DNA from 2 places in the Turicibacter bilis genome. Region 2 is predicted to be linked to the other one. Evidence: riboswitches for the same ligand, from Rfam matches in the RefSeq annotation. Region 2 holds a riboswitch; the other holds the start of a gene.
What was found. A riboswitch is a leader RNA that binds a small molecule or an ion and turns the genes downstream of it on or off. The one in region 2 is predicted to bind S-adenosylmethionine.
Positions count from the first base shown of each region.

Region 1: another riboswitch for S-adenosylmethionine. It lies ahead of metK (methionine adenosyltransferase); the one in region 2 lies ahead of J0J69_RS08595 (methionine ABC transporter ATP-binding protein).

Region 1 is NZ_CP071249.1:2,168,989-2,176,574, reverse strand. Features, by position in the region: gene J0J69_RS10525 (B3/B4 domain-containing protein) at 1-18, opposite strand, end outside; gene J0J69_RS10520 (hypothetical protein) at 89-454, opposite strand; gene J0J69_RS10515 (Ig-like domain-containing protein) at 684-2,909, opposite strand; gene J0J69_RS10510 (VanZ family protein) at 3,071-3,700, shown strand; gene J0J69_RS10505 (diacylglycerol/lipid kinase family protein) at 3,870-4,760, opposite strand; gene metK (methionine adenosyltransferase) at 4,908-6,098, opposite strand; SAM riboswitch class I at 6,569-6,670, opposite strand; gene J0J69_RS10495 (DNA recombination protein RmuC) at 6,744-7,586, opposite strand, start outside.
Region 2 is NZ_CP071249.1:1,779,924-1,787,509, forward strand. Features, by position in the region: gene pflB (formate C-acetyltransferase) at 1-1,321, opposite strand, end outside; gene J0J69_RS08590 (manganese efflux pump MntP) at 1,701-2,282, opposite strand; SAM riboswitch class I at 2,487-2,587, shown strand; gene J0J69_RS08595 (methionine ABC transporter ATP-binding protein) at 2,711-3,724, shown strand; gene J0J69_RS08600 (methionine ABC transporter permease) at 3,724-4,392, shown strand; gene J0J69_RS08605 (MetQ/NlpA family ABC transporter substrate-binding protein) at 4,500-5,312, shown strand; gene J0J69_RS08610 (leucyl aminopeptidase) at 5,477-6,937, shown strand; gene J0J69_RS08615 (alanine/glycine:cation symporter family protein) at 7,054-7,586, shown strand, end outside.

The sequences.
Region 1 (7,586 bases), 390 kb from region 2:
AAGTGTAATCTTCTTCATAAAAAACCTCCGATAATGTAACTTTAATTACCATTATACAATTTAAAAAAGATAGTTTAAAACTATCTTTTTATTCTTTTTTAAAAGATTCAGCTTCTCGATCCTGTTCTTCCTTCTTCAACAGTGCGTAAGCAATAGCCAATTCTTTTAATTTATTTTCTCTCTCTTTATCAATACAGTATTGATGAACATAAATCATCATGCCAAAAGAAATGATAATTAGAACGCTTAAGTTCACGACATCTACTAATAAATAATTCATTCGCTCAAAATAATATTGATTCGAAGATAAAACATAATAAACAATCAAACATAGTCCATACCACTTCAGCCAAGAAAATAGATGCTCTGGTGAAATCTGAGTGATACGTAGTTGATTAATAAAAAATAATAAGAGAATGGATATCGATAGCAATAAGAATAAATTAACAACCACTTTGATCACCTCAGACAACTAACAGTTACTAATAGCATTGACCATTTTTTGAGTTTTTATTCTTTCACTATAAAGTGTTCTAAATCTTCTATCGTTAAAGCTTTTGAATGGTAAAGATATAGCCTACAAACTAATCCTATTTTCTTTATTCATGTATAATTCCTTCGACTCAAAATGTTCATTTCATTATAACAGATCGTTTGTAAGGCTTATACAAAACCTGCTTCTACTATTTAATCTTTAAACGAATTTGATCGATCCGCTCTCCATCATCACTTAAAATCGAAATCACAACCTCTCCTTCAGCAATTCCTTGAACCGTACCACCTTGTGTAACTGTTGCCACCCCTTCATCACTACTTAACCACAAAACATTCTGATGACTTGCATCTAATGGCAAAAGTTCATAATCTAATGTAACAGATTCCCCTACCTTCAATGACCTCACTTCTGTTTTAATCTTTAGCTTTTCAACTGGAATCACGACTCTGACATCAAAATCAATCTCACTATTTTTGGATGATAAAATTCGAGTAATTCCCGATGAATTAGCAATAAGCTTATCTTGTTTAATGACTGCTATCGACTCATCCGTGCTTTCAAATTCGAGTGTGGATAACTCTAATTGAGATCCCCCTAATAATTGAGTCAATTCTACTTCATCTCCTACCGAAAGAGTGACATACGTGATCACCTCGTTCGGGCGATTAGATGTCTCTTCATTTAATAACATAAAATCATCTCTTGAAACATAAGCCTCACTCGTCTCAAAATTATACGTTATATCAGATTCTATCACTTCTTGTTCTGAAATTGGCATATCACTTTGAATTTTGAGCTGATCCTCCATTTGAGCTAACACTAAAACAGGATAGTTACGAATGCCCGTACTTTGTTGTTGATTTGAAGTTAAATAAGCAAGATTCCCCTCTGAATCCAAATGAACAGGAATCACTTGATTATTCTGTTTAATCGCAAGTTGATAATAATTATAATCCTTACCACCTAATGCTTTATCCATACGATAGTAATGCCCCGCAATTTTTTCACCCCAGTAAGGGTCAGAGGCATATTTAACATTCATCCCACTTCCTTTATTCCCAACGTGTGGACCATAGTATCTAAAATCCGAAACAGCATCAGTATATCCCCAAGATACATAGCGTTCTGCATGATAGAATACACCGTTACGGATACTCGTAAACTGTGTGGCATTCCCATATGGATTTTGATCCGTCGCATTCATCCCAAACGTATTATTCTTGTCAATCGCAATCTTACTTCGACCATAACCACTTTCATGTAAAGCCATTGAAAACTCTAATCCCCCATTAATCCCAAATAATTCTTGGGCTTCTAAAAAGCTTTCTCCCTCATCTACTAACTGACTCTCACCTTCAGTTGGTGGATAAGTAACAGCCTTTTGTGTATAACCTAACTGATTTAAATAAGTATTCAACTCATCATACGTATAATTTGTTTTTGAACGATACGGGAGGTATTGAAAATAATTATAGAAGGGTTCACTACTATTTATTGCTCCTACCCCATCAACTGAAATCGATTGCCAATCATCATAAAAATAAATCCCATCATAACTATAATAACTTTTTCCTTCTTCCATCCAGTGCGGTGCTTTACCGATAATCAAAGGTGTCTTTGCTAAAGCATCTCGAACATCTTGTGCTAAATAATGAATGAGATCTTCACCTTCTTTGGTATAGTACGAAATATTTTGAACTTGATTACTCGGAATAATACTGACCCATGTTTCAGTACTTGCCGAAGCATCATACACCGCATGACGATCAACCCAACCATCATAACCTGACATATAAATTTTAAACCCCTCTTTTGTTTCATCAACTAATAAGGCCTCATCAATATAACAGGCATTAATATACGTATCTAGTGTTTCAGAATTCGTTAAATTATGATTAGCTCCACAAGTCGTCGTTTTAAATTGAACAATAGTTGGGTCCATCGAAATCACAATCATGCCATCATTCAAAACGACTAAAACTCCATCATCAAACGTCAAGCCTTGAACCTTAGACTTTAATTCCTTTGCTTCTTCAAACGTTTGTAAACAAGCAACATGTTCATAACTTCCATCAGACTTTGCCATCACTACTTCATAATAATAAGGATCACAATAGGCACTAACAATCTTTGTACGTGTAGTTTCTGTTGTATTACTCATATTTGTATTAATACTGTAGTAATAATACGGGTTAAATAAATCAGACAAAGATTGAATCGAAAATAACTGATCAACGACTTGTATATAATTAACTAATCCACTGGGATTATAAGATCGAAGTTTTTCTAAAGTACTCTCTACCGTGGAAAAATCCTGATAATCACCTGAACCTAAATCATCATCTGCTAATATCTTTATTTGTGCCGATAATAAGCACAACAAACACACTACTAATATACATAATCTCTTCATCCTTCTAGCTCCTATATAAAAAATTACATGAAACTCATTAAAAATCTGATTTCTTAGTATGTCTCCTAAAATAAGATTCATACTTCGTTATACAAAAAAGCTCTAGCAATCAAAAGGAAAATATTGTATAATACTTAAAATCTTAATGATGGAGGTGTGATATGAAACGAGAACATTTAAAGAAAGGATTATTTCTCTTGATTGGACTGATGACAATCTATTGTTTTATGAAGTTAATCTATAGCCTATCCGCTCAAACCGGTCGAGAGTCTGGCTCCCTCTCAAATAGTTTATATTTATTCCTCAGTCAATTTGAATTCTTAAATAACTTTTTACGTCAATGGGATCAATTTGTTATTAAAGTACTTTATAAATTAAACTTAGAAGAACTTTATCCTTTTATCTTCTCTACCTATAGTAATTGGAGCTTTATCATTCGTAAATGGGCACATTTTGGGATTTATATGATACTTGGGATACTTTCAATGGGGGTCTTTACTTACGCCTTTAACTTCTATAAAGCCTTCTTAATTACATTTTATTGTGGATCACTCTTTGCCTTTACTGATGAAATCCATCAACTCTTTGTCGAGGGAAGAACAGGACAGATTAGTGATTTTGAAATTGATGTTTTAGGCCTAGTGACCGGCATGACCTTCTGTCTTTTTATCTTTGTGATTGTAAATTTGATCCAATTTATTAATAAACATCTCAGTAACAATAACTCAAAACAGCAATATTCTAAAGAGAAACCAATTATTGAACGAACCCCCTTTACATTAGACGATTAACAAACCAAACTAATAATATTAACCCTTCTAATGATATAAAAATACCCCCATAATAGAATTTAAAGTGATTCTTTATCAGAGATAGAATCACTTTTTTCATCTACTATAGAGGTGCTATCCATTTCATTTAACACCAGCTGTTCTTTCTAATTATAAGAATAGCTGATGTCTACATTTTTAAAGATAGAATTTGTACTCGTCGTTGTAAACTTCTAATATTAACACTTTTTAAAATCCCACCATCTTCACCATCTAATGTCCACTTAACATCTTGCTCACTCTCAACAGTCATACGATCCGTCTTAAATGTCACTACATATTCTGAATCATATTGAGTATTTAAAAAGTCATTTAAGATTCGATGAATATCAATCAGATTTTTCGGAGCACGAATTAACGTCACTTCAAATAAACCATCACTTAAATCAGCCTGATTTCCAAATGCATTTTTTATACCTGCGACAGAATCTGAGTTAGAAATCATTCCAAAAATATAATCCCCTTCAATCACACCATCACGGTGAGTAATCTTACACTTATACGATTGAATGGTAGGTAACTTTAATAATCCCTCAATTAAGTAGGCTAATCCGCCTAACATATTTTTTCGTGGTTGTGGCGTCTCATAAGCGACATCAGTAAAGGCTCCAAACGCAGCAACATAAGTAAAATATCGACTACCAAACTGTCCAATATCAATTGGCATCTGTTTCCCTTGAATACATAAATCTAACGCTTTAGGGATATTTTTAGGAATTCCAAGTGTGGTAGCAAAATCATTGGTCGTTCCAGTTGGAATGTACGCAATTGGTGTATTCGCATTTGCTTGGATTAACCCTGTGATGACTTCATTTAAGGTTCCATCGCCTCCACTTGCAACGACTAAATCATAATTTCTAGCCTCTTTCATTTTCTCCACTGCATCATATTTAGCTTTAGTGGGATACACGACCACCTCATATCCAGCTAAGCTCAATTGGCTAATAATCAGTAATAAATAGTCCTTTATTATCCCACGTCCTGAAGTTGGATTAATAATAAGTAATAACTTCTTACGCACAGAGGCACTTCCTTTCAAAAATTTAAACTTTAATTTTACATTATATTATATCACCTATTGTCAAAAAAAATGTCGTTTATGATTGTAGAGATTCTAAGTACACAAATAAAAGCCTGATTCAAAAATTAGAACCAGGCTTTTATTTTATTAAAATTGTGATTTTAAAGCTTCAACTTTATCTAAACGTTCCCATGGTAAATCAACATCTGTACGTCCAAAGTGTCCGTAAGCAGCTGTTTGTTTATAAATCGGCTTACGTAAATCTAACATTTGGATGATTCCTGCTGGACGTAAGTCGAAGTTTTGACGAATAACTTCTACAATCTTGGCATTTGATACTTTTCCTGTTCCAAATGTATCAACCATGATTGAAGTTGGCTGAGCAACACCGATGGCATATGATAATTGAATTTCAATTTTATCAGCATATCCCGCTGCAACTAAGTTTTTAGCAACATAACGAGCTGCATAAGCCGCTGAACGGTCTACTTTAGTTGCATCTTTTCCAGAGAATGCTCCACCACCATGACGTGCATATCCTCCGTATGTATCAACGATAATTTTACGTCCTGTTAATCCAGCATCTCCGTGTGGTCCACCAATGACAAAGCGTCCTGTTGGATTAACTAAGTAGCGAGTATTTTCTGTTACTAAGTTTTGTGGTAACACTGCATCAAAGACATGTTTTTTAATATCTGCTTCGATTTGTTCGTGACTTACTTCTGGTGAATGTTGTGTTGAAAGTAAAACAGTATCGATTGCAACTGGTTTTCCTGCCTCATCATATTCAACTGTTACCTGTGTTTTACCATCTGGACGTAAGTAATCTAAGGTTCCATTTTTACGAACTTCAGTTAAACGACGAGATAATTTATGTGCTAATGAGATTGGTAAAGGCATATATTCTTCAGTTTCATTTGTGGCGAAACCAAACATTAATCCTTGATCCCCTGCACCAATTGCTTCAATTTGCTCATCAGTCATAATTCCTGTACGAGCTTCTAATGCTTGATCAACCCCCATTGCAATATCTACAGATTGTTCATCAATAGCTGTTAACACAGCACAAGTATCTGCATCAAACCCATATTTCGCACGGTTATATCCAATTTCACGAATTGTTTCACGAACAACCTTTTGGATATCAACATATGAAGAAGTAGTAATTTCTCCAAATACTAAGACTAATCCTGTTGTCACAGACGTTTCACAAGCAACGCGTGCCATAGGATCTTTTGCTAAGATAGCATCTAAAATTGAATCTGAGATTTGATCTGCAATCTTATCTGGATGCCCTTCTGTTACAGATTCTGATGTAAATAATCGACGTTCTGACATACTAATGTCCTCCTTCTAATTACACTAAGAAATACTCTATATTATTAAGTTCCTGACGAGAGATAATAGCTCGGGCCGGTTAATATTTAAAAATCATTAACAAAATCAATCATTCATACCTATAATGGACAATTTAAGAAAAATAATCCACCTTTTCTAAGTAATTCTTTTTTCTTTAACAAACTAGTACATATAATCTATCGCTGGCCGCTCAGATCATGAGCATACTAGCGGATAACATGGAAAGAACAACTTATAGTTTCACCTACGGTGTACAGTTTATCTAACTTTTACTCTGTTTAAAGAGATAAGCTTACATATAGCTCATCTAATGCGGTAAAACCACAAAGGCTGGTCGGATTCACTACTGCTCATCACTCCTTAGCACTTGAGTGGATAACCCCGAAGTTGTCCCTTTAGGCTAACAAAAAAAGTCCGCTATAAGCGGACTTGAATGACTGATTCAAACCCTCTTATTGCTCGAGTTAAACTCGCTTGGGTCGGCACCTTCCTATTCAAGGAGGTTGCCGCGACTTCATAGGCCCCTATGCCTCCATCGCTCTTAATAAGAGTATATTATTATATTTATTTTTAATTTCATTATTCATTATAAGAAAAAACTCGTAACTTGTCAATTATTAACGGTTATTCTTTAAAATCTAATTCAACATTTGAAATCGAATCAAAGCGAGTTCCAATTTTTTCAGTCGTAATATGAATCTCTTTGACATCTTTTGAAACTGTATCAATGTGTTTACTTAATTTATCCCAACGTTCCTTATATCGCTTAAATTCATCTCCTAATTTATTTAACTCTTGTTGAATGACTAAAGCATGACGATCGCGTTCAAGATTATTTATAATGACTTGAATCGTTGTTAAAGTCGACATTAAAGTTGTTGGAGAAACTAACCAAACTCGTCTTTGTTGAGCATATTCAATTAAATCAATATGGTAAGCATTAATCTCTGCAAAAATGGCCTCTGCTGGCAAAAATAAAATCGCCTGATCCGATGTTTCCTCCGGTGTAATATACTTCATGGCAATATCATCAATATGCTTTTTCACATCTTGTTTAAACTGCTTGGTGGCAATTTTACGTTCTACATCAGGTAAGTTACGATCCATCATTCGCTGATAGTTTTCCAATGGGAATTTCGAATCAATCGGTAAATTTCCTAATGGGGCTGGTGCAAATAAAATCGCATCAACCATCGTTCCATTTGAAACCTTATATTGAGTCTGATACAAACGGTCATTTTTCTCTCCAAATACTGAAGCCAAAATTTGATACAACTGAACCTCCCCATATGTTCCACGGCTTTTCTTATCTGTTAACAACGTCTGCAATGAAACAATATCTGTTGATAAACTTTCAATCTTCTTTTGCGCCTCATCTATCTTCGCTAATCGAACTAAAATACTCTGAAACGTCTCATTTGTTTTATTAAACGACTGATCTAAACGCTCATTCACCTTATCATTAAT
Region 2 (7,586 bases):
ACTTTTCATCTTTACCACCGTTGATTGCATATAATAATGCTTTTGCTAAGTTAGCACGCGCACCGAAGAATTGTAATTGTTTACCAACTTTCATTGGTGATACACAACATGCGATTGCATAGTCATCACCGTAGATTGGGCGCATGATGTCATCATTTTCATATTGGATAGCTGAAGTTTTGATTGACATTTTTGCACAGTATTCTTTGAATCCTTGAGGTAATTTAGTTGACCATAATACTGTTAAGTTTGGTTCTGGAGCTGGTCCTAAGTTATCTAATGTGTGTAATACACGGAATGAGTTTTTAGTTACTAATGGGAATCCATCAGTTGACATACCAGCAATTGATTCAGTTACCCAAGTTGGATCTCCTGAGAATAATTCATTGTAATCTGGAGTACGAGAGAATTTAACTAAACGTAATTTCATTACGAAGTGGTCCATAATCTCTTGTGCTTCTTCTTCAGTGATTACACCGTTTTGTAAGTCACGCTCAATGTAGATATCTAAGAATGTAGAAGTACGTCCTAAAGACATCGCAGCACCATTTTGCTCTTTAATTGCAGCTAAGTATCCGAAGTATAACCATTGAACTGCTTCTTTAGCAGTTGTTGCTGGTTTAGAGATATCGAAACCATGTTTTGCTGCCATTTGTTTTAATTCATTTAAAGCACGGTATTGTTCAGAGATTTCTTCGCGTAAACGAATGTTTTCTTCATCCATGACACGTGAAGTGTTGTTATGGTCTTTTAATTTTTCAGCCATTAAACGATCTACCCCGTATAAAGCAACACGACGGTAGTCTCCGATAATACGTCCACGTCCGTAAGCATCTGGTAATCCTGTGATAACACCTGATTTACGAGCTGCACGAATTTCTGGAGTGTAAGCATCGAATACACCTTGGTTATGTGTTTTACGGTATTCAGTGAAGATATGAGATACTTCTGGATCTACATGGAATCCATAAGATTCAGCAGCTTTTTCAGCCATACGAATTCCACCGAATGGTTGTAATGAACGTTTGAATGGTTTGTCAGTTTGGAAACCAACGATTTGTTCTAAATCTTTATTTAAATATCCTGGTTCATGAGAAGTAATTGTAGATACGATTTTTGTATCTAAGTCTAAAACTCCGCCAGCTTCACGCTCAGCTTTAGTTAACTCCATTACTTGTTCCCATAATTTTGTTGTTGCTTCAGTTGGTCCTGCTAAGAAAGAGTCGTCTCCTTCATAAACAGTGATGTTTTGATTGATAAAGTCACGCACATCAATTTTTTCTTGCCATTCTGTACCTTTAAAGCCTTGCCAAGCTTCCATGATAGTTCCTCCTTATAGTTCTCTTAAGAACCGCTCTCTGAAATTTCAAATCTTATTGTTACCATAATTTTACAACAAGATTCCTCCCTTTGTAAAGGGTTTTCACTATACGAACATAACATTTAATAACTCCCCTTAAACGTTATAACGTATATATCTTTTACAGTTATTATTATATTTCCAACACTGGAAAAAATCAACTTATATACATTAATTTTTTAAAATATTTTTATTTTTTTCTAATATAAGGAGTTACGCTTACAATCTTATGGATAATTTACCAATATAATATAGGAAATAAAGATAAAATCCTAATTTTGATATTAAAAAAAGATATCTCTTTCCTAATAAAATAAAGCGTATCTGCTACTGATTGTAATCAAAAAAATAAGGCATTAACTCCTAGTAAAATAATCATAACTCCCCCAAGGATGTTTGCTTTATTTCCTATCATATGCCCTAATGTTTTTCCAAAGGTTGATCCTATATAGGAAAATAAAAATGCAATAGTTGCTATGACAATAGTAGCCAGAATTAATTGTTCATAAATTAACCCGTAAGTAATCCCCGCTGCTAAAGCATCGATACTTGTCGCTATCCCAAACATCGCAAGTAACTTTAAGGATAAATCTTTTTTTTTATTGAAGCCCATCTCATGAGATTCAATATATTCTTCTTTCGAGCTTTCAAAAGCTTCTTTTAACATTCTAACACCTAATATAATTAAAATCACACCAGCGATTAAATGATTATACGTCGTGATTTCTCCACTAACAAACTTTAATGAAACAATTCCAATGACAAATAACAGACCTTGAAAAAAGCCAAAACTAATGGATACTTTAAGACGATCTCTCACTGTATGGGCTAATCCATCCATTCCTAATGTAATAGCAACCGCAAATGCATCCATAGCTAATGCAACTGACATTATCATGATAACTACTAAATATTCTTTCAACGATTCTCACCCCAACTTTAGTTTCCTTTTATCTTTACATCTTATCGAAATGATTACAAATATATGATTAAAATTTTTCTATCTCATATTATCCCTATATAAGACTTAATAACTGTGGCCTGTTTGTGGAAAAAAATAATTGACTTTCCATAAATAGGATTTATAATAGTTATTAAGATTTACAATTTTATACAACTTAACAAACTCTTATCACGAGAGGCGGAGGGACAGGCCCGATGATGCCCGGCAACCAATCAGTCATGATACGGTGCCAATTCCTGCAGACATTGTCTGAAAGATAAGGGAAAGTGTGATCTACATATAAATTATGTAATACACCTTTCTGCTTATCGAAGTAGAAAGGTTTTTTTATTTCATAAATAAGAAAATTGTAGCATCTGATTAAGAGAACGAAAGGGGAGAATTTCATGATTGTTCTTAATCAAATAAAAAAAATATTTAATACGAATTCTGGATGTGTCACTGCTGTAGATTCGGTTAACTTATCTATCCGAAAAGGGGAAATATTCGGAATTATCGGTTACAGTGGGGCTGGAAAAAGTACACTAATTCGAATGTTAAACTTACTGGAACGTCCAACTGAAGGGACAGTTACCATTGATGGGAAAGATTTAACTCAAATCTCCTCTAAAGAGCTTCGATTAGCTCGACAACAAATTGGAATGGTCTTTCAACACTTTAATTTACTCTGGTCACGTACGGTATTTGAAAATATCGCCTTCTCACTTGAGATTGCAGGGGTAAAAAAAGAAGAAATCAAGCCACAAGTTTTAGAACTTATTCAATTAGTTGGTTTAAGTGGAAAAGAAGACAATTATCCCTCTCAATTGAGTGGTGGACAAAAACAACGCGTTGGGATTGCACGTGCATTGGCTAACAATCCTAAAGTTCTACTTTGTGATGAAGCCACTTCAGCCCTTGATCCGCAAACAACAGATGAAATTTTAGATTTACTTGTTCAAATTAATAAAAAATATAACTTAACTATTGTTCTAATCACACATGAAATGCATGTGATTCAAAAAATTTGTCATCATGTGGCGATTATGGAAAGTGGGCGTATCGTTGAACAAGGAGATGTCTTAACGGTTTTCTCTAATCCTCAGCATCCAGTTACTGAACGTTTCGTTAAACAAGTAGCGAGTGAAGATGACTCAATTGAGACGGTCGAACATCTAATTAAAAAGTTCCCTAAAGGAAAAATTGTTCTTCTGAAATATCTAAAAGAAAAAGCAGAACAACCTTTCATCACAAACGTTATTCGTAACTACCAAGTGGACATTAATATTATTCAAGGAAAGGTCGTACAAACTCAAGAGGGTGGCTACGGTTCTCTTTATGTTCAACTTACGGGTCTAGAAATCATTCCAGCTCTTAATTATTTAAAAGAAGTTGGGGTAGAAGTTGAGGTGATTTCATAATGTTTTTATTATTACTACCAAATGTCAAATGGGATAAAATGTTCTCGGCAACGCTTGAAACATTATATATGACTGCTATCGCAGGTATCTTCGTCTTTATTTTAGGATTAATTATCGGGTTAGTCTTATTTTTAACAGCACCGAATCAACTCTTAGAAAATAAATGGATTAATCGTGTTTTATCAGCATTTGTTAACATTTTTCGTTCAATTCCATTTGTCATTTTAATCATTCTTTTGTTAAACTTTACAAAATTCTTAGTTGGGACGGTCCTTGGGCCGAATGCAGCCCTACCAGCTTTAATTATAGGAGCCGCTCCTTTCTATGGGCGTCTTGTTGAAATCGCGCTTCGCGAAATTGATAAAGGTGTCATAGAAGCTTCCATTGCAATGGGAGCTTCACTTTGGACGATTATTCGAAAAGTCCTCATTCCTGAAAGCTTACCTGCTTTAGTTTCAGGAATTACGGTTACAACGATCTCACTTGTTGGATATACAGCAATGGCTGGTGTTATCGGTGCAGGTGGTCTTGGAAATCTAGCTTACTTAGATGGATTCCAACGTCATCGATTTGACGTTGTTTTTGTAGCAACCGTCATTATTTTAGTAATTGTCTTTGTGATTCAGTTTATCGGAGATATGATCACTAAACAAATTGACAAACGTTAATAAAAACTATTTATTCAGTTAAATCCTTAATCAGTTGATTAAGATTTATATATCACTCGTTGGGGAAAACGAGCAAAGAATATGAAAATTTAAGGAGGAAGTTAAAAATGAAAAAATTATCATTAGGTTTATTAAGTTTAGTGGCAGCTATTTCTTTAGTTGGATGTGGAAATAGTGGTGAAGAGAAAACAACATTAAAAGTTGGAGCAACAGCTGTTCCTCATGCAGAGATTTTAGAACAAGCCAAACCATTACTTAAGGAAAAAGGAATTGAATTAGATGTTGTCACATTCCAAGACTATGTCTTACCCAATACAACTTTAGATGAAGGAGAATTAAATGCGAACTACTTCCAGCACATCCCTTACTTAGAGGGATTTAATGAAGAGCATGGAACACATCTAGTTAATGCAGGTGGAATTCACATCGAGCCAATCGGTATTTACTCTAAAAATTATAAATCTTTAGATGAATTACCTGAAGGCGCTACAATTATCATGAGTAATTCAGTTGCTGATCATGGACGTATGTTATCCTTATTACAAACAGAAGGATTAATTACTTTAGATTCTAATGTAGATGCTAGTGTTGCTACAGTAGAAGATATTATTGAAAATCCTAAAAACTTAACATTCAAAACCGATATTGATCCAGGTATGTTAGTTACTGTTTATGAACAAAATGAAGGAGATGCGGTTTTAATTAACACAAACTATGCATTAGACGGTGGATTAAATCCAATGACTGATTCTATTGCTATGGAAGGATCTGAATCTCCTTATGTAAATATCATCGCTGTTAATAGCGGAGATGAAAACCGTGATGATATTAAAACATTAGTTGAAGTTTTACGTTCTAAAGAAATCCAAGATTTCATTGTTGAAACATATGCAGGAGCGGTTGTTCCTGTTTCTGAATAATTCATTTAAAAGCACTCAAGTAAATCGAGTGCTTTTTCATATCCTACGTTTAAAAAGTATGAAATAATAAATGCTATAAAAGAGCCATAATATAAATTGATAGATTATACCATAAATACAGGTAATTTATGGTATAATATTAAAACAAAGAAAGGGTGAGAACGATGATTGAATTCAAATCGAGTTTAAAGATTAAAAATGAAAAAACAAATTTAGTAGTTGGCGTTTTCTCAGATATCTCTCATGACATTATTACTCAATTAGATAAAGCATTAAATAAACGTTTATCAGTTTCATTAGAAGAGGGATTAATTCCAACTAACTTTAAAGATATCACGCCAATTTATCCATTAGGGCAAATTGAAAGTAAAAAAGTTTATATTGTAGGATTAGGCAAATCAACAGATTTTACGGTTGAAAAATGTCGTAAAGTTTTAGGAAAAGTCGCAAAAGCAGCAAAAGAGGATGTAACCATCTTATTAGAAACATTCGATTGTAAAGCTGTCTCAATTAATGAATTAGCGACAGTTTGTGCTGAAGCTATCACTTTATCAACATATAAAATGGAAACTTATAAGACTGAAGAGAAAGCTACAACACCTGTTAATTTCTTCATCCATTGCGATTCACAAATTACAGATGATTTAAATCGTGGAGTGATTTACGGAGAGGCAACAAACAGTGCTCGTCAATTATTAAATGAGCCAGGTAATAAATTAACGGCAACAGATTTAGCGAGTCATATCGCTCAATTCGCTAATGAACATGAATTAGAAATTCGCATCGTTGAAAAAGATGAAATGGAACAACTAGGAATGGGTGGAATCCTTGGTGTTAACCGCGGATCCGTCCAACCTCCAAAAATGATTGTCGTGAAATATCAAGGAACACCACGCTTTGAAAATATCACTGCCTTAGTTGGTAAAGGTTTAACGTTCGATACAGGTGGATATTGTCTAAAACCACGTTCTGGGATGGAAGCAATGAAAGGTGATATGGGGGGAGCCGCTTCTGCATTCGGTGCTTTCCAAGTTGCGGTACGCTTAAACTTACCAGTCAACTTATTACTTGTTATTCCATCAACAGATAACATGATTAGCGGAGATGCAATCAAACCTGGTGATATCCTAACAACAATGAGTGGGAAAACTGTCGAAGTAACAAACACAGATGCTGAGGGACGTTTAATCTTAGCAGATGGTATCACATTTGCTAAACACTTAGGTGCAAGCAAAATCATTGATTTAGCTACTTTAACAGGAGCAATTATTGCAGCATTAGGTGCTGATACAACAGGAGCCTTTACTAATAACCAAGCCTTCTTAGATGAATTTCAGAAAGCTGCTGATTTAACAAATGAATATATGTGGCAAATGCCTTTATTCCCTCGTGATCAAAAAGCTCTTCGTAATAGTGATGTAGCTGATTTAAACAATGCTCCAATCGGAAAACCTGGAGCGATTATGGCTGCAGCCTTCTTAAAAGAATTCGTTGAAGATACACCATGGATTCACTTAGATATTGCTGGAACTGCTGATTCAAAAACAGCTTATGATTTAGGTCCAAAAGGTGGAACTGGAGTTATGGTTCGTACAATCGCAAAATACTTAGAATTACAAGGATAATGCCTAATCTAAAGAGATATCGTCTAACGATATCTCTTTTTTTGTTTTTAATCATAATCCTCCACTTCTTAAAATACATTAGATATTAATTATGAAACATTGATGGAGGATTAAATATGTCAGAACTAGTCAAAGATTTGGAACATATTATCTGGTCATACTTAGCAATTCCAATATTGTTATTTGTTAGTTTAATATTTACGTTCTATTTTCAAGGCGTTCAATTTAGATTTAAAAAAATGATTCAGTGCTTAACTAAAAAATCATCTAATAGTAGTGTGTCCTCCTTTCAGTCATTTACAATGGCATTAGCTGCGCGAGTAGGCGTTGGTTCATTAGCTGGAGTTGCTCTTGGAATTTACATCGGAGGACCTGGAAGTGTATTTTGGATGTGGATAAGCGCCTTAATTACAGCAGCCGCTTCATTCGTTGAAAGTACACTTGCACAACTGTATAAAAAAAGAGATGGGGATATTTATATTGGAGGGCCTGCTTACTACATTGAATATGGAATGCATCAAAAAGGATTTGCAGTTATTTATGCTTTTATTATCGTCTTAACCTATACATTTGGCTTCAGTGCAATTCAAGCCAATACTATTGCAACGTCATTTAGGGATGTATTATCTATTCCTCCACTATTAACTGG